Regions from separate parts of the Streptomyces deserti genome, predicted to be linked through region 1. Evidence: riboswitches for the same ligand, from Rfam matches in the RefSeq annotation. Region 1 holds a riboswitch; each other region holds the start of a gene.

Region 1 (4,633 bases):
TTCCCGCCGTTCGGTCCCCGCCGTTCAGTTTCCGCAAGCCCCCGCTCCTCTCCTCGGGCGGGGGCTCACGTCTCGGAGCCACAACTTCACTACAGCTTCTCGACCGGCGCGTACCGCAGCAGCAGCCGCTTCGGCTTCCCGTCCCCGAAGTCGATCGTCGCCTCGGCGTTCGCGCCCGTGCCCTTCACCGCGGCCACGGTGCCGAGCCCGAACTGGTCGTGCGTGACCCGGTCTCCGACCGCGAGCGACACCACCGGCTTCTCGGAGGCCCGGCTCGTGGCGAAGCCGGACGCGCCCGACGCCGACGAACGCGAGCGGGACGACGACAGCGAGGCCGCCACCCCCGAGGCCGGCCCGGAGGACACGGGCCCGCTCCCTCCCGTGCGCTTCCACTCCACGTGGGCGGGCGGGATCTCCTCCAGGAAGCGCGAGGGCGGGTTGTACGACGGCTGCCCCCAGGCGCTGCGCATCGTGGACCGCGTCAGATACAGCCGCTCACGCGCGCGCGTGATGCCGACGTACGCCAGGCGCCGCTCCTCCTCCAGCTCCTTGGTCTGGCCGAGGGCGCGCATGTGCGGGAAGACGCCGTCCTCCATGCCGGTCAGGAAGACGACCGGGAACTCCAGACCCTTGGCCGTGTGCAGGGTCATCAGCGTGATGACGCCGTCGCCCTCCTCGTCCGGGATCTCGTCCGAGTCGGCGACCAGGGCGACCTGCTCCAGGAACTCGGCAAGGGTCCCCGGGTTGTCGTCGCCGCGGGCCTGCTCGAACTCCAGGGCCACGGCGGCGAGTTCCTGGAGGTTCTCGATCCGGGTCTCGTCCTGCGGGTCGGTGGAGGCCTGCAACTCGGCGAGGTAGCCGGTGCGTTCGAGCACCGCCTCGAGGACGGTCGCCGGTCCGGCACCGGACTCGACGATCGTACGGAGGTCCTCCATCAGCGTGTTGAACCGCTTCACGGCGTTCGCCGACCGGGCCGCCATGCCGTACGCCTCGTCGACGCGCCGCAGCGCCTGCGGGAAGCTGATCTTCTCCCGCTGGGCGAGGGCGTCGATCATGGCCTCGGCGCGGTCGCCGATGCCCCGCTTGGGGACGTTGAGGATGCGGCGCAGCGGCACCGAGTCCTCGGGGTTGGCCAGCACCCGCAGGTAGGCCAGGACGTCCCGGACCTCCTTGCGCTCGTAGAAGCGGACGCCGCCGACGACCTTGTAGGGCAGGCCGACGCGGATGAAGACCTCTTCGAAGACACGGGACTGGGCGTTGGTGCGGTAGAAGACGGCGACGTCGCCCGCCTTCGCCTCGCCCGCGTCGGTCAGGCGGTCTATCTCGTCGGCGACGAACTGCGCCTCGTCGTGCTCGGTGTCCGCGACGTACCCGGTGATCAGCGCGCCCGCGCCCGCGTTGGTCCACAGGTTCTTGGGGCGGCGGGACTCGTTGCGCTCGATGACCGCGTTGGCGGCGGAGAGGATCGTCTGGGTGGAGCGGTAGTTCTGCTCCAGCAGGATCGTCGTCGCGTCCGGGTAGTCCTCCTCGAACTGGAGGATGTTGCGGATGGTCGCGCCGCGGAAGGCGTAGATCGACTGGTCGGCGTCGCCCACCACGCACAGCTCGGCGGGCGGCAGGTCGTCCTCGCCGGGCGGTACGTCGACGGGGTGCTCGGAGGTGCCGACGAGCTCGCGCACGAGGGCGTACTGCGCGTGGTTGGTGTCCTGGTACTCGTCCACCAGCACGTGGCGGAAGCGGCGGCGGTAGTGCTCGGCGACGTCCGGGAACGCCCGCAGCAGGTTGACCGTCGTCATGATCAGGTCGTCGAAGTCGAGGGCGTTCGCCTCGCGCAGCCGCGACTGGTAGAGGGCGTAGGCCTGGGCGAGGGTCTTCTCGAAGCCGTCGGAGGCCTGGGCGGCGAAGTCCTCCTCGTCGATCAGCTCGTTCTTCAGGTTGCTGATCTTGGCGCTGAAGGACTTGGGCGGGAAGCGCTTGGGGTCCAGGTCCAGGTCGCGGCAGACCAGGGCCATCAGGCGCTTGGAGTCGGCGGCGTCGTAGATCGAGAAGGACGAGGTGAAGCCGAGCTTCTTCGACTCCCTGCGCAGGATCCGCACGCACGCGCTGTGGAAGGTCATCACCCACATCGCGTTCGCGCGCGGGCCGACGAGCTGCTCGACGCGCTCCTTCATCTCGCCGGCGGCCTTGTTGGTGAAGGTGATCGCGAGGATCTGCCCCGGGTGGACGCCCCGCTCCGCCAGCAGGTAGGCGATGCGGTGGGTGAGCACACGGGTCTTGCCGGAACCGGCGCCGGCCACGATGAGCAGCGGGGAGCCGGAGTGCACGACGGCGGCGCGCTGGTTGTCGTTCAGCCCCTCCAGGAGCGCGGCGGAGTCCACCACCGGGCGCGGGGCCCCGTCCCGGTAGTAGGCGTCCCGGTCCGGCGGCACGTCGAACCTCCCGCCGAACAGATCGTCCGGAATCGGCTCCGGTACGTGATCGTGCTCGGGCGGCGGCGGAGGTTCGTCCACGGGGCCCCGCTGGGCCTGGAGGTCCGCCAGGAAGCTGTCGTCAAAGAGGCTGCTCATCGCTCTCCGAGTCTAGGCCGCCCCACTGACAGCCCGCCGCCACCCTGAGAACATCCCCCGTTTTCGGACACCGGCGCTCTCCCGGACCTGACCGCCCGGCTCCTCCCTACCCTCCACCCTTACCCCGTCACGCTACGCAACCGACCAGGCCGCCCGTCATCCGGCGGGACATCGGCACCCCGAGGCAGGCCGGCGTCGCACGCCCGGACAGGTCACCACAGATCACATCCGACTGGTTACGTCGAGCGACGCCCTGACCCAAGGTCACGAAAATGTATCGGGCATATCACCCACCAACCTTCACAGACGCCACACGAGTTGGCTACCGTTCGGGCGGGCCGTACGACCCCCTCCGGCGAACGTCGCCGGGCCGCGCGGCCTCCGCCGAGTCCAGCGTGCCGCAGCGGCACCGGAGCCGGGGACCCAACCGAGACCATGGGGTGAATCGGCCCAACTCCCTTCCCGGGACAGGCCGTAGGGCAACCCTTCCGAACCTCCGCCCGAACCCGACAGCTAACCCGGTAGGCGGACCATTGGAAGGAGTCGCCTCCCTTGGCGTCGCACCGCAAGTCGCGTCCCGCGGGGACGCGCGTAGCAGGCATACGGACCCCCGCCCTCGCCACCGCGGCCCTCACCTCCGTGGCCCTGCTGTCCCAGTCGGCCAACGCCACCCCCTCGGCCGACGACAAGCCGAGCCTGGAGGAAGTCGAGAAGAAGGTCGACGACCTGTACCGCCAGGCTGAGTCGGCGACCGAGAAGTACAACGCGGCCAAGGAGAAGACCGCGAAGCAGCGCAAGCGCGTCGACACCCTCCTCGACGGCGTGGCCAAGCGCACCCAGAAGCTCAACGAGGCACGGGAGGAGCTGGGTTCCTTCGCGGCCGCCCAGTACCGGTCCGGCGCCTCCGTCCCGGACACCGCGACCTTCCTGCTCGCGGACTCCCCGCAGGACTACTTCGACCAGACCCAGCTGATGGGCCGGCTCACCGGCCGTCAGAAGGAGGCGGTCGACGACTACGTCACGCAGCAGTCCGAGACGATGGAGAAGCGCCGGGAGGCCACCGAGAGCCTCCAGACGCTCACCGAGTCGCAGAGCGACCTGAAGACGGCCAAGGCCACCGTCCAGAAGAAGCTCGCCGACGCGCGGGAACTGCTGTCGAAGCTGACCGCCGAGGAGAAGGCGCGGCTCGCGGCGATCGAGAAGCGGAAGCAGGAGGAGGCCGAGCGCAAGGCCGCCGAGCTCGCCCGGCAGCAGGCGGAGCAGCGGCAGGCCCAGGACGAGGCCGCTCAGCCGCAGGAGAACGGCTCGCCGAGTACGTCAGCGCCCTCGACACCGACCTCGTCCGCGACCGACTCCTCGTACGCCACCAAGGCCGAGAAGGCGCTCGCCTTCTCCCGCGCCCAGATCGGCAAGCCGTACGTCTGGGGCGCCACCGGCCCCGACTCCTACGACTGCTCCGGCCTCACTCAGGCCGCCTGGAAGGCCGCGGGCGTCGACCTGCCGCGCACCAGCTACGACCAGGTCGACGCCGGAACGACGGTCCCCCTCTCCCAGGCCCAGCCGGGCGACCTCGTCTTCTTCTACGACGACGTCACCCACGTCGGCCTCTACATCGGCAACGGCATGATGATCCACGCCCCGAAGCCCGGCACGTACGTCCGCGAGGAGTCGGTCTACTACGACGGCGAGTCGTCGATCCACCGCGTGGTGCGGCCCGCCTGAGCCCGGGAGGCGACAGGGACGGGGAGGAGGGACGGCGAAGAGGGAAGCGTCAGGACGTCATCAGGTCCACAGGACCGCGATGAAGACGTTCGCCGTGGTCAGCAGCCCCACCAGGCCGAACTGCCCCTTGTCCGCCTTCTCCTCGTCCCGCTTCACGTAGACGAGCCCCAGGATCACGATCAGCAGCGCCAGCTTCACGCCGATCTTGATGTTGTTGACGGGCTGGTCGTCGGCCTGGTTGAGGCCGACCAGGATCACTCCGGTGACCAGCATCGTCAGCGCGCCGTGCAGCATCGCGGGGCTGAAGCGGGCGGTGCCCTCGCCCATCGCCTTCATCTGGGTGA
Region 2 (4,633 bases), on a different contig from region 1:
TTCGCCCCTCGGGTGCAGGAGCTGACCGACCAGCTCATCGACCGGTTCGCCCCCGCCGGCTCCGCCGACCTCATCCACGAGTTCGCCTTCCCGCTCCCCATCTACGCCATCTGCGACATGCTCGGCGTGCCCCGCGAGGACCAGGACGACTTCCGCGACTGGGCGGGCATGATGATCCGCCACCAGGGCGGCCCCCGGGGCGGTGTCGCGCGGTCCGTGAAGAAGATGCGGGGCTATCTCGCCGACCTCATCCACCGCAAGCGCCAGGCCCTGCCCGCCGAACCCGTCCCCGGCGAGGACCTCATCTCCGGCCTCATCCGCGCCTCCGACCACGGCGAGCACCTCACCGAGAACGAGGCCGCCGCCATGGCCTTCATCCTTCTCTTCGCGGGGTTCGAGACCACCGTCAACCTCATCGGCAACGGCACGTACGCCCTGCTCACGCACCCCGACCAGCGCGCCCGTCTGCAGCGTTCCCTCGCCGCGGGCGAACGCGAGCTGCTCGAGACCGGCGTCGAGGAACTCCTCCGCTACGACGGCCCCGTCGAGCTCGCCACCTGGCGGTTCGCCACCCGGCCGCTCACCATCGGCGGGCAGGACATCGCACCCGGCGACCCCGTCCTCGTCGTCCTGGCCGCCGCGGACCGGGATCCGGAACGGTTCGCCGATCCCGATGTCCTGGACCTCTCCCGCCGCGACAACCAGCACCTCGGATACGGCCACGGCATCCACTACTGCCTGGGCGCCCCGCTCGCCCGCCTGGAGGGCCAGACCGCGCTCGCCACGCTCCTCACCCGCCTCCCGGACCTCCGGCTCGCGGCGGACCCGGCCGAGCTGCGCTGGCGCGGCGGCCTCATCATGCGCGGACTGCGCACCTTGCCGGTCACCTTCACACCCCTCCATCAGGGCAAAAGTGACACGCCTTCAACTCTGTGATCTTCACGTGATCTGCGCGGCATGAACTTGTGACAAGTGATCGTCTGCCGATACGTTCACCCATCGGCGCGGCGCCCCCGGCACCACCCGCCGCGCCGGTCACCGCTGTCTCGCGAAAGGTCTCCGTATGCTCTCCGGGAACGGTCGTCACCGTCGCCCCCGCCAGGCTCCGGCTCTCCTCGTAGCGGCCGGAGTGACCGGCTCCGCCATCGCGATCCCGTTGCTCGGGGCCACCGGCGCGAGCGCGGCCGACGGTACGACCTGGGACCGGGTCGCGGACTGTGAGACCGGCGGCGCCTGGAGCCAGAACAGCGGCAACGGCTACTACGGCGGCCTGCAGCTGTCCCAGGAGGACTGGGACAAGTACGGCGGCCTCGACTACGCCGCGAGCCCCGACCTGGCCAGCCGTTCCCAGCAGATAGCCGTCGCCGAGAGAATCCTCGCCGACCAGGGGGTCGGCGTCTGGCGCACCTGCGGACTGCTCGCCGGTCTGGACAAGGACTCGTCCTCGGCCGACATCGACACCGGGGTGGCGAGCGATACGTCCGGGTCGTCCGACTCGTCCAACTCGTCGGGTTCATCGGCATCGCCGGATTCGCCCGGCCTGCTCGACTCCCTGGATTCCTCCAGCTCCTCCAGCTCCTCCGGCTCTTCCGACTCCTCCGCTTCGTCGCCCGAGTCGACCTCCCCTTCCCCGTCGTCCGACGGGGCGTCGAACACCGGGGACGAATCGGCCAAGTCCGGCACGTCCTCCGCGTCCACGCCCACGGCTGACCCGGAGAGCGAATACCCGGACAACTCGGGTCATAACGGCGGCTCTTCGGCGCTGACCGACACCGGCGCGACCGACACCGGCGCGACCGACCCCGGGGCATCCGGCACCGGCCGGCACCGCGGCCCCAGCGCGGACGAGGCCGCGGGCGACGGGCGTACGGCCGAACCGGCGGGCCGGCACGCCTCGCGCGGTGACGCGGCCGCGCGCGACGCGATGGACGGCTCGTACACCGTGCGTCCCGGGGACAGCCTGTGGTCCATCTCCGACTCCCTTGACCTCAGCGGGGGATGGCGCGCGCTCTACGTGGAGAACGAGAAGGTCATCGGCGCCGACCCGGACCTCATCCGCCCCGGTCAGACGCTTCAAGTCGGGGTCGAACCGGGCGAAAAGTAGCGGCGGTTCGCGGTGAATGTCCCATGTAAGAGCGATGAGAGATAGATCTCAGAAGCCCTGATCGTCTTTGAAATTCCGCGGATCGCGTGTCTACGGTCGTGACCGCTCGCCATCGCGGGCCCCGGCTGCCGCAACGCCGAATCCTGCCAGCGGCCGCCCGGGAAAAGTCGTCGCGTCAAGCGCCGTAGGCAGGAGCGGGGGACCCAAGGTAAGTGCCGGGCCCAGCAGTTGAGGCTGGTTCCGGCTAGGGGTGAAGCCGTGTCCCGCAAGGGACGCGGCCGGGCAACTCAACCGGCCCGAACCCGACAGCTCACCTCGCAGGCGTCGGTGAGGGGATCCATTCATGCTGTTTTCCGGCAAGGGCAAGCACCGTCGTCCGTCCAAGGCCACCCGCGCCCTCGCGCTCGCCGGTGTCACCGGCGCCGCCGTCGCCGCCCCGCTGATGGCGGCCGGCAACGCCTCCGCCGCCACCGCCTCCGAGTGGGAGGCCGTCGCCCAGTGCGAGTCCGGCGGCAACTGGTCCATCAACACCGGCAACGGCTACTACGGCGGTCTGCAGTTCTCCGCCTCCACCTGGGCCGCGTACGGCGGCACGAAGTACGCCTCCACCGCCGACCAGGCCACCAAGGCGCAGCAGATCGAGATCGCCGAGAAGGTCCTCGCGGGCCAGGGCAAGGGTGCCTGGCCGGTCTGCGGCAAGAACCTGTCCAGCGCCGCCTACACCGGCGGCTCCGCCGACAGCGGCTCGGGCTCCTCGAACAGCACGGCCACCCGGGAGACCGAGCAGCAGCCGGCCTCCCGCTCCGCCGAGCGCCCGGCCCAGACCCAGAAGAGCCAGAAGACCGTCACCACCCCGACCGGCAAGAAGGTCAAGAAGGGTGACGGCGAGTACAAGGTCGTCGAGGGCGACACCCTCAGCTCGATCGCCCAGGAGCACGACGTCAAGGGCGGCTGGGAGAAGCTGTTCGAGCTGAACAAGGGCATCGTCGAGGACGCCAACCTCATCTACCCGGGCCAGCAGCTGCACCTGAAGTAAGCCCGAAGCAGGCCTGAAGCAAGAGGGCGCTGCTCCCCCTGACTCCCCGCCCCGGTGCGCGTTCCCCCGTACGCGCCGGGGCGGGGTTTTTCACGCGGTCGTGCGGGTTTTTCACGCGGTCGTGGGGAGAGCGTGCGACCCCGTCTTTGTTCCGTTCGGAAACAATTTACTCTCGGTTCTGTCCATGGGGTGGGCGACCGGCTGGCCGATCGCCCCGGGCCGGTTAGGCTCATCTCGCAGAACCACACGGTTCACCTCACAGAGCCATCGCGGTCCTGCCAACCCGCGTCACATCCCACGAAGGAGATGCTCGTGCCGTCCATCGACGTCGTCGTAGCCCGGGAAATCCTGGACTCCCGAGGCAATCCCACGGTCGAGGTCGAGGTCGGCCTCGACGACGGCAGCACCGGTCGTGCCGCCGTCCCGTCCGGCGCCTCCACGGGCGCCTTCGAGGCCATCGAGCTCCGCGACGGCGACTCGAACCGCTACATGGGCAAGGGTGTCGAGAAGGCCGTCCTCGCCGTCATCGAGCAGATCGGCCCGGAGCTGGTCGGTTACGACGCCACCGAGCAGCGCCTGATCGACCAGGCGATGTTCGACCTGGACGCCACCGACAACAAGGGCTCCCTCGGCGCCAACGCCATCCTCGGTGTCTCGCTCGCCGTCGCCCACGCCGCCTCCGAGGCCAGCGACCTCCCGCTCTTCCGCTACCTGGGCGGTCCCAACGCGCACCTGCTGCCGGTGCCGATGATGAACATCCTGAACGGCGGCTCGCACGCCGACTCCAACGTGGACATCCAGGAGTTCATGATCGCCCCGATCGGCGCGGAGTCCTTCTCCGAGGCCCTGCGCTGGGGCGCCGAGGTCTACCACACCCTGAAGAAGGTCCTGAAGAGCAAGGGCCTGGCCACCGGCCTCGGTGACGAGGGCGGCTTCGCCCCGAACCTCGGCTCCAACCGCGAGGCCCTCGACCTCATCCTCGAGGCGATCAAGGAGGCCGGCTACACCCCCGGCGAGCAGATCGCCCTCGCCCTCGACGTGGCCGCGTCCGAGTTCTACAAGGACGGCTCCTACGTCTTCGAGGGCAAGGAGCGCTCGGCGGCCGAGATGACCGAGTACTACGCCGAGCTCGTCGAGGCGTACCCGCTGGTCTCCATCGAGGACCCGCTGTTCGAGGACGACTGGGAGGGCTGGAAGACCATCACCGCCAAGCTCGGTGACAAGGTCCAGCTCGTCGGCGACGACCTGTTCGTCACCAACCCCGAGCGCCTGGCCCGCGGCATCGAGGAGGGCGCGGCCAACGCCCTGCTGGTCAAGGTCAACCAGATCGGCTCGCTGACCGAGACCCTGGACGCCGTCGAGCTGGCCCAGCGCAACGGCTTCAAGTGCATGATGTCCCACCGCTCCGGCGAGACCGAGGACGTCACCATCGCCGACCTGGCCGTCGCCACCAACTGCGGCCAGATCAAGACCGGCGCCCCGGCCCGCTCCGA
Region 3 (4,633 bases), on a different contig from region 1:
GTGGTGCGAGACATACACCCTCCCCCTTGTTCATGACCGGCGCAGCCGTGCCGCGCCCTTCAGGGTCCGCGTGGCCAGCGACGCCAGACGCGGCCGGCCGCGGACGAAGCTGTGCGCGCGGCGCGCGGGCTCGCGGCTCAGCCAGTGCAGCGCTGCGCCCACCCCCGGGCGCGTCACCGCCCCTTCGTACACGGGCAGTTCGCCCGTCTTCAGCGCGTCCTTGTACTCGGCCGCGCCGCGCCCCAGGTCGAGCATGCCGATGCCCTGCCCGGCGGCCGCCTCGGCCATCCGCAGATGCAGCACCAGCCCCGGCGAGTACCTCGCGAACTCCGGGTCGTACGCCGGGAACCAGCAGGCCAGCACCGAGGCCGAGCACAGCCCGAAGTGCGCGGCGACCGGACGGCCGGCGGCGTACAGCACGGACAGCGTGCCCGTGCACTCCGGCGCCCGGGTCCCGGCGAGCCGGGCCACGAGACGGGTGATCCACTCCTGCGCGAACCGGTCCCGGCGGCCCGTCCTGCGGTACTGCGCCGACTTCCACCCCATGAGCGTGCGCAGCGCCGCCGGGTCGCGTTCGTCGAAGACGAACCGCAGCTCGCCGACCTGGCGGCCCAGCCTGCGCTCCTTGGCGAGGGTGGTCTTCAGGAACTTCGGCGACTGGGCGCGCAGCACGGACTCGTAGGTCTCGTAGCCCTTCTCCACGTCGATGACGTACGTGGCGTGCTCCTCGGCCGCGTACGGCACGAACAGGCGCTGCTCGGCCTCCAGGTTGTCGAAGGCGTAGCTCGACACCGAGCAGGCCCGCAGCAGTGCGCCGGTGTCCACGCGCAGGCCGGGCCGCAGCACCGCGCCCTGGCTGTCCGACACCCCGAGCCCGATCGCCCGGCCCTGCCCCAACGGGCCCCGCTCGTACGGCAGGAAGCCGACCGGCTCCAGTCCCTCGTACAGCACCGCGACCCGGGCCTGCGGCCGTACGCGGCCCACGGCGTCGGTGAACTCCGGTTCCATGAACGGGTTGCGCGGCGCCTGTGAGCCGGCGCGCAGCTCCCGCCAGCGCTCCCTTTCCCCCTCGCCGAGCTCTTCGGGCCTCAGCACGCGCATGCGGCCACTGGGTCCACTGCTCAACCCGACCCCCCGATCAAGTCCCCCCTGGACACATGGAAGGTACCGCCCGAGACCGCCCTGACGGTAGGTAGCGGAGCATGTTGATGCCAACTGGTGCAGAGACCTTCAACCGGACGGTAGTCGGCTATGCCGGAAACCGCCCTGTGGGCGCGTGACTGGCGGGCGTCCGGGGGCCGGTGCGCGGTGAGTCGGGCGGGCGCGTTGTCCGTATTCTCTGATCATGGCCGCTCCCACCGCGTATTCACTCATCGCCACCGACCTGGACGGAACGCTGCTGCGCGGCGACGACACCCTCTCCGACCGGTCCCTCGCCGCGCTCGCGCGGGTGGCGCGGGCCGGTGCCCAGCACCTCGTGGTGACGGGACGCCCGGCACCGAGAGTGCGGCCGCTCCTCGACGACCTCGGCTGCGGGGGGCTCGCGGTGTGCGGGCAGGGCGCGCAGGTGTACGACGCCGGCGCGGACCGTCTGCTGTGGTCCGTCACCCTGGACCGGGAGCTGGCCGAGACCGCGCTGGAGAAGATCGAGGCCGAGGTGGGGGAGGTGTACGCCGCGGTCGACCAGGACGGGGTCGACGGGCTCACGCTCATCGAGCCGGGCTATCTGATGCCGCACCCGACCCTGCCCGCGCTGCGGGTCGGGCGGCGCGAGGACCTGTGGTGCGCGCCGATCAGCAAGGTGCTGCTGCGCCATCCCCGCCTGTCCGACGACGAGTTGGCGGCGACGGCGCGTTCGGTGGTGGGGTCGCTCGCGACGGTCACCATGTCGGGGCCGGGGACCGTCGAACTCCAGCCGTGCGGCATCACCAAGGCGACCGGTCTCGCGCTGGCCGCCGAGCACCTGGGGCTGGGCCCGGCGGGGACCATCGCCTTCGGCGACATGCCCAACGACATCCCCATGTTCGACTGGGCCGCCCACGGCGTCGCCATGGCCAACGCCCACCCGGAACTCAAGGCGAGGGCGGACGAGATCACCCTGTCGAACGAGGACGACGGCATCGCCGTCGTCCTCGAGCGACTGTTTCCCGACGGGTAGGGCCTAGTACGGGCCGAAGACGTTGTCGATCGAGCCGTACCGCTGGGCCGCGTAGTTGCAGGCCGCGGTGATGTTCGCGACCGGGTCGTACGGGTCCCAGGACGTGCCGGGCACGTGGTAGGCCTGGAAGGTCGGGTCGATGACCTGCAGGAGGCCCTTGGACGGGGTGCCGGCGGCGGCGTTGGAGTCCCAGTTGTTGATGGCCAGGGGGTTGCCGGACGACTCCCGCATGATGTTGCGGTAAATACCGTCGTACGTCCCGGGAATTCCCTTCTGCGCCATGATGTCCAGGGCTTCGCGGATCCAGCCGTCGAGGTTGTTCGCGTAGGTCTTCGCGGCGGCCGGGGTGGCCTTGGCGACGGATCCGGCGGCCTGCGTGGCCGGCTTGGCGGCCGTGGACGACTTGGTCGCCTTGTCCGCCGCGCTCGCCTTCTTGGCGGCGTCCGCCTTCGTCGTCGTCACCTTCAGCTTCTGACCCGGGCGGATCAGCTGCGGGTCGCCGCCGACGGTCGCGCGGTTGTCCTTGTAGAGCTGACGCCATCCGCCGCTCACGTCGTACCTGTCGGCGATCCGGTAGAGGGTGTCGCCCTTGACCACGGTGTACGTGAGGGACTTGGCCGCCTGCGCGGCCTGGGGCGCCACCTGGGCGGCGACGGGGGCGATCTGGGGCGGCTGGGCGGCGTTCGCGGTCGTGGCGCCCATGAGGGGGAGCGAGAGCGCCGCGCCGCCGGTGCCGGCGGCGACGACACCTCGGGTGAGCAGGTTGGTTCTGGGGCGGCGGTGCTTAGCTCGTCCAGGCATGCTGAAGTTCCTCTCCGACGCCTGCGAGGTGAGCTGTCGGGTTCGGGCGGGAGGTGCCCGGCCGCGGGCGCGGCTTCACCCCTAGCCGTTCCGGGCATGCCTGGAACGGCGACTTACCTGGGTCCCCCGCTCCTGCCGTGCGTGAGTGAAGTGGTCATTGGGGCACGGGCGGCGGCAGGATTCGGCGTCCGCCCGGCAGGCCCGGAACGTATGCGAGAGCACATGCCGGGAACAAGTGCCGGAATCACAGAACATGCCGGTTGATCTTGCCGTGAGGCATATGGGGTGCTTGATCCTTTGCGGTCGCCAAGCCCAACTGGCGTTCCCGGGAAGGCGAAACGGTGAGGTGTGGCGCGGTGAGGCGCGTGAGGCGAAAGTGACTTACTTCACTGATCACGAGCCCGGCGAGCATTTTCCCCTCAAGGGGAATTCGCTTGCTATTTGCGGCAAATCGGGCGGCGCGGGCAGGATGGCCCGCATGTCGAGGTGTGGCCCGGGGTGTGGATCGCTGCTTCCCGGCAAGGCGATCAATGACTGTTCTTATCAGCTGATCAGAAACATGACGGGCGTGATCCGATATGGCCCGGCCTGTAACCCCGGGCGCTCGCGGTGATCGAAACGTGACCGGATACGCTGACTTGAGTGATGGCAGCGACCTATCGACAAACCGTGTAATCGCCAGTAGACACCAGCAGACAGGAGACCCCTCGTGACCGTCGTCGGGCCGTTCGGGCTGAGCGTGCGGGACCAGGCTCTGGAAGCCGATGTCCAGGCCGGATTGGCGGCTGTCGAGGAAGGGCTGCTCGAAGCCACCAAGAGTGAGGTGCCCTTCATCACGGAGGCCGCCCAGCACCTGGTGCGGGCCGGTGGCAAGCGGTTCCGGCCACTGCTGGTGATGCTCTCCGCGCGGTTCGGCGACCCGTACGCGCCCGGGATCGTGCCGTCGGCCGTCGTCGTGGAGCTCACCCACCTCGCCACGCTGTACCACGACGACGTGATGGACGAGGCGGCCGTGCGGCGCGGGGTGCCGAGCGCGAACACGCGCTGGGGCAACTCCGTCGCGGTCCTCACCGGCGACTTCCTCTTCGCGCGTGCCTCGCAGATCCTCGCCGACCTCGGGCCGGAGGCGGTCCGGGTGCAGGCCGTCGCGTTCGAGCGGCTGGTCACCGGGCAGATCCTGGAGACCGCCGGCCCGCAGGACGGGCGGGACCCGGTCGACCACTACCTGGACGTGCTGGGCGGCAAGACCGGTTCGCTGGTGGCGGTGTCGTGCCGGTTCGGCGCGATGATGTCCGGGGCCGACGAGACGGTCGTGGACGTGCTGACCCAGTACGGCGAGCGGCTCGGCGTCGCCTTCCAGCTCGCCGACGACGTCCTGGACATCGCCTCCGACTCCCACGAGTCCGGCAAGACGCCGGGCACGGACCTGCGCGAGGGCATCCCCACGCTGCCGGTGCTGCGGCTGCGGGAGCGGGCGGCCCGGCTGGGGCTGGCCGAGGACGTCGCCCTGTGCGAGCTGCTGGACTCCGACCTGACGGACGACGCCCGGCACGCGGAGGCCCTGCGCCGGCTCCGCGCCCACCCGGCGCTGGAGCAGGCGCGGCGGGACACGGTGCGGTACGCGGAGGAGGCCCGGGCGGCGCTGGCGCCGTTGCCGGAGTGCGCGGCGAAGGC
Region 4 (4,633 bases), on a different contig from region 1:
CCTCCATCTTCGTCCGAGCCGCCACGGCCGCAGGCGTCCCGGTGACGATCGCCAAGGCCGGCGGCACCCCCGTCAACGCGGCCTCCATGCTGGCCGTCCTCGGCCTGGGCGCCCAGGGCGGTGAGGAGATCGTCCTCGCCTCCGACGCCGAGGGCGCGGACGCCGCCCTGGACCGGCTGGCGAAGCTGGTCTCCGAGGGCCTCGAGGAGCTTCCCGAGACCGTCTGAGCCACATCGCGGCACCAGGCGGAGCCGCGTCGCCCATTCCGGGTGGCGCGGCTCCGCCGTTTTTTCACCCGAGCCGGCCCCCGGAATTCCCGGGAAACCAAAAAAGGGCAGCAGAAATAGACCCCGCCGAATAGCCCCTTCTTTGTATACGGCGCCCGTGTTAATGCCGCAGGCCCGACATGTTTACGGGATGTTGCGAAGTCCTCACACGGTCCGGGCGGTCACCGCCGCCGGAAAAGCGCAGCCGGTGCACGGCCGTCGCGCGCTCGGTGTGCAGCGCCGTGAGCGCCCGGGCACGCTCGCCGTCGCCACGTGCCACCGCGTCCACGATCGCGCCGTGCTCCGCCCAGGACTCCACGGGGTTGGCCGGCGCCTCCACGGCGTACATCCAGGCGATCTTGTGACGCAGCTGGGTCAGCATCGAGGTCAGCGCGGGGCTGCCGCAGGCCTGGGCGAGCGTCTCGTGGAACCAGCCGCCCAGGGAGCGCAGGTCCTCGCTGTTGCCCCGGCGGGCACGCTCCTGACCGAGCCTCACCAGGCCGCGCAGCACCTTCAGATGGGCCTCGGTACGGCGCTGGGCGGCGCGTGAGGCACCGAGGGGCTCCAGGAGCATGCGCATCTCCAGCAGGTCGGCGGCCTCCTGCTCGGAGGGTTCCGCCACGCACGCGCCCGCGTGCCGCCGGGTCACCACGAAGCCCTCGGCCTCCAGGGTGCGCAGCGCCTCGCGCACGGGGACGCGGGAGACGCCGTAGCGGCGCGCGAGGACCTCCTCGGTGAGCCGGCTGCCGCGCTCGTAGACACCCGCGACGATGTCGTCCCGGATCGCCGTACATACCGAGTGCGCCGGAATACGCATGACCGACCTCCGCCTTAATCCCCGTGAAACGTCGACGTTGGACGCGTGTTCCGTGACTCTATTGCAATGAGCTGGAATTTCCGACGGCGGGCCGGAATCCATGCATATTTTTTGGACAGTCGGCCGCCCGAAACGGCGAATGCCCCGGCTCGGGGAGCCGGGGCATCGTCATGGCCGAGCCGTCCGTCGTCAGAGGTTCACGCCGTGCGAGCGGAGGTAGGCGACGGGGTCCATGTCGGAGCCGTACTCGGGGCTCGTACGGGCCTCGAAGTGCAGGTGCGCCCCGGTGACGTTGCCGGTCGCGCCGGACAGGCCGATCTGCTGGCCCGGGGTGACCTGCTGGCCCACCGAGACACCGATGGACGACAGGTGCCCGTACTGGGTATAGGTGCCGTCGTTCATCTTGATCACGACCTGGTTGCCGTACGCCCCGCCCCAGCCGGCCTCGACGACGGTGCCCATGCCGACCGCCTGGACGGGGGTGCCGCTGGCCGCGTGGAAGTCGACGCCGGTGTGGCTGCCGGAGGACCACACGGCGCTGCCGGTCTTGTAGCCGGTGGAGACGTAGGAGCCGGCGATGGGCGGCACGAAGGTGTTCAGGCGCTTGCGCTCGGCCTCGCGGGCGGCGCGCTCCCGGTCCTCGCGGGCCTTCTCGGCCGCCTCGGCCGCCTTCTTGCGCGCGGCCTCCTCGGCCTTCTGCCGGGCGGCGGCCTCCTCGGCGGCCTGCTGCTGGGCGGCGGCCTGGGCGTCGATCTGGTCGGCTATGGAGTCGCCGATGGTGATGACCGGAGTGAGGCCGGTCTGCTCGGCGGCGGGTTCGGCGGCGAACGCCGGGGCGGCGACGGTGCCGATGACGCCGGTGGTGGCGAGGGCGGCGACGCCCGCCGCGCGGGCGGTGCTGCGCTGCATGCGGCTGGGACGACGGTGCTTCCCGGTGGCGCGGGTGAACGCCATGAAGTGTGCTGGTCCTTTCCTTCCTTCTCGCCTACCGGGTTAGCTGACGGGTTCGGAGCAGGAAGGTCTCCTACGGACCCCCTCGCGGCTCGCGCGGGCGTCCGATTCACCCCAGGGACTGTGTGGTGGGTCCCCGGCTCCCCTGGCTCGCGCCGTACGGGGACTCGGCGATGACTGTCCGCTGCCGCGGGTGCGGCGCACTGCCTGACGGACAGCCCGGATGAAGCTAAACGGGCCGACTTTCAATCCCCAAACGAATCGTGGGGTTTGTAGCGCATCCCACAGGGCAGACAGGCAACCTCCGCCTCAAATCGGGCATACGGGGGCCCTGGCGACTCTTGCGTCACCAGGGCCCCTACGCGCGCGTGCCCCTACTCGGCGGACACCACGGTCACTTCACCGATGCCGAGGGCCTCCACGGGCTCCTTGATCTGGGCCGCGTCGCCGACGAGGACGGTCACCAGACGGTCCACCGGGAAGGCGCTGACGACCGCCGCCGTGGCCTCCACGGTGCCGGTCGCGGCGAGCTGCCGGTACAGCGCGGCCTGGTAGTCGTCGGGCAGGTGCTGCTCGACCTGGTCGGCCAGCGTGCTCGCGACGGCCGCTGCCGTCTCGTACTTCAGCGGCGCCACACCCACCAGGTTCTGCACGGCGACATCGCGCTCGGCGTCCGTGAGCCCCTCCGCGGCGAGGGTGCGCAGCACGGTCCACAGGTCCTGCAGGGCGGGACCGGTGTTCGGGGTGTCGACGGAACCGCTGATGGCGAGCATCGCGGCACCCGTGCCCTCAGGCGTGGACCTGAGGACCTGCGCGAACGACCGTACGCCGTAGGTGTAGCCCTTCTCCTCGCGCAGGACGCGGTCCAGACGGGAGGTGAGGGTGCCGCCCAGGCAGTACGTGCCGAGGACCTGGGCGGGCCACACGCGGTCGTGCCGGTCCGGGCCGACACGGCCGATCAGCAGCTGCGTCTGCACGGCGCCGGGCCGGTCCACGATCACGACCCGGCCGGTGTCGTCCGCGGTCACCGGCGGCACGGGCCGCGGCTCGCCCGGGGAGCCGGTCCAGGAGCCGAGGGTGTCGCCGAGCAGCGCGTCGAGGTCGATGCCGGTGAGGTCGCCCACGACCACGGCGGTGGCCGTGGCGGGACGGACGTGCTTCTCGTAGAAGGCGCGTACGGCCGCGGAGTCGATGGCGGCGACCGTCTCCTCCGTGCCCTGCCGGGGGCGCGACATGCGGGAGTCCACCGCGAACAGCTCCTTGGAGAGCTCCTTGGCGGCACGTCGGGAGGGGTTGGCCAGCTCGTGCGGGATCTCGTCGAGGCGGTTGCGCACCAGCCGCTCGATCTCGCTGTCCGCGAAGGCGGGCGCCCTGAGGGCGTCGGCGACCAGGCCGAGCGCCTTGGCGAGGCGGGAGGCGGGGACCTCCAGGCTGAGGCGGACGCCCGGGTGGTCGGCGTGCGCGTCGAGGGTGGCGCCGCAGCGCTCCAGCTCGGCGGCGAACTCCTCGGCGGAGTGCTTGTCGGTGCCCTCGGAGAAGGCCCGCGCCATGATCGTGGCGACGCCGTCGAGGCCGGCCGGCTCGGCGTCCAGGGGCGCGTCCAGCAGCACCTCCACGGCGACGACCTGCTGGCCGGGGCGGTGGCAGCGCAGGACCGTCAGGCCGTTGTCGAGCGCGCCGCGCTCGGGGGCGGGGAAGGCCCACGGCTTGGGCTCGCCCGCCTGCGGCTGGGGGTGGAACTCCATCGTGGCGAGCTCGGTCACTTCGCCGCCTCCTCGTTGTCGTCGGTGGCTTCCACGGTCGCCGCGGACTCCGGGTCCTCGGTGCCTTCCACGTCCTCGGTGTGCTCCGGGGCGATCGGTTCGTAGACGAGCACCGCGCGGTTGTCGGAGCGCAGCCGGGCCTTGGCAACCTCCCGGACCTCCTCGGGCGTCACCTCCAGCACGCGCTGGACGGCGGTGAGGGCGAGCTGTGGGTCGCCGAACAGCACGGCGTACCGGCACAGTTCGTCGGCGCGGCCCGCGACCGTGCCGAGCCGGTCCAGCCACTCGCGTTCCAGCTGGGCCTGGGCGCGCTCCATTTCCTCGGCCGTGGGGCCCTCCTCGGCGAACCGGGCGAGCTCCTCGTCGATGGCGGCCTCCATGACCGGCACCTCCACGTCGCCGGACGTCTTCACGTCCAGCCACCCCAGGGACGGCGCCCCGGCCAGCCGCAGCAGGCCGAACCCGGCCGCCACGGCCGTACGGTCCCGCCGCACCAGCCGGTTGTACAGGCGGGAGGACTCGCCCCCGCCGAGGACGGTGAGTGCCAGGTCGGCCGCGTCGCACGCGCGCGTGCCGTCGTGCGGCAGCCGGTAGGCGGCCATCAGGGCGCGGGCCGGGACCTCCTCCTCGACGACCTCGCGCAGCTGCTCGCCGATGATGTCGGGCAGCGCGCCGTCCCGGGGCTCGGGCTTGCCGTCGTGGGCGGAAATCGAGCCGAAGTACCTCTCGATCCAGGCCAGCGTCTGCTCCGGGTCGATGTCGCCGACGACCGACAGCACCGCGTTGTTCGGCGCGTAGTAGGTGCGGAAGAACTGGCGGGCGTCCTCCAGGGTGGC

Evidence for each region. A riboswitch is a leader RNA that binds a small molecule or an ion and turns the genes downstream of it on or off. The one in region 1 is predicted to bind cyclic di-AMP.
Region 2: it holds a riboswitch for cyclic di-AMP, as region 1 does, so the genes downstream of both, ACYVMZ_RS22905 (transglycosylase family protein) here and ACYVMZ_RS15315 (C40 family peptidase) in region 1, are expected to answer to the same signal.
Region 3: it holds a riboswitch for cyclic di-AMP, as region 1 does, so the genes downstream of both, ACYVMZ_RS25755 (LysM peptidoglycan-binding domain-containing protein) here and ACYVMZ_RS15315 (C40 family peptidase) in region 1, are expected to answer to the same signal.
Region 4: it holds a riboswitch for cyclic di-AMP, as region 1 does, so the genes downstream of both, ACYVMZ_RS30435 (M23 family metallopeptidase) here and ACYVMZ_RS15315 (C40 family peptidase) in region 1, are expected to answer to the same signal.

Annotation. Positions count from the first base shown of each region.
Region 1 covers NZ_BAAGRZ010000007.1:103,517-108,149, forward strand. The annotation lists gene pcrA (DNA helicase PcrA) at 90-2,567, opposite strand; cyclic di-AMP (ydaO/yuaA leader) riboswitch at 2,940-3,112, shown strand; gene ACYVMZ_RS15315 (C40 family peptidase) at 3,120-4,289, shown strand; gene ACYVMZ_RS15320 (hypothetical protein) at 4,350-4,633, opposite strand, start outside.
Region 2 covers NZ_BAAGRZ010000014.1:91,641-96,273, reverse strand. The annotation lists gene ACYVMZ_RS22915 (cytochrome P450 family protein) at 1-936, shown strand, start outside; gene ACYVMZ_RS22910 (transglycosylase family protein) at 1,064-2,104, shown strand; cyclic di-AMP (ydaO/yuaA leader) riboswitch at 2,275-2,443, shown strand; gene ACYVMZ_RS22905 (transglycosylase family protein) at 2,448-3,140, shown strand; gene eno (phosphopyruvate hydratase) at 3,453-4,633, shown strand, end outside.
Region 3 covers NZ_BAAGRZ010000017.1:147,095-151,727, forward strand. The annotation lists gene ACYVMZ_RS25740 (glycosyltransferase) at 1-14, opposite strand, end outside; gene ACYVMZ_RS25745 (GNAT family N-acetyltransferase) at 31-1,101, opposite strand; gene ACYVMZ_RS25750 (HAD family hydrolase) at 1,346-2,158, shown strand; gene ACYVMZ_RS25755 (LysM peptidoglycan-binding domain-containing protein) at 2,162-2,959, opposite strand; cyclic di-AMP (ydaO/yuaA leader) riboswitch at 2,963-3,117, opposite strand; gene ACYVMZ_RS25760 (polyprenyl synthetase family protein) at 3,669-4,633, shown strand, end outside.
Region 4 covers NZ_BAAGRZ010000025.1:108,599-113,231, forward strand. The annotation lists gene ACYVMZ_RS30425 (HPr family phosphocarrier protein) at 1-227, shown strand, start outside; gene ACYVMZ_RS30430 (GntR family transcriptional regulator) at 388-1,083, opposite strand; gene ACYVMZ_RS30435 (M23 family metallopeptidase) at 1,273-2,037, opposite strand; cyclic di-AMP (ydaO/yuaA leader) riboswitch at 2,052-2,217, opposite strand; gene ACYVMZ_RS30440 (M16 family metallopeptidase) at 2,409-3,797, opposite strand; gene ACYVMZ_RS30445 (M16 family metallopeptidase) at 3,794-4,633, opposite strand, start outside.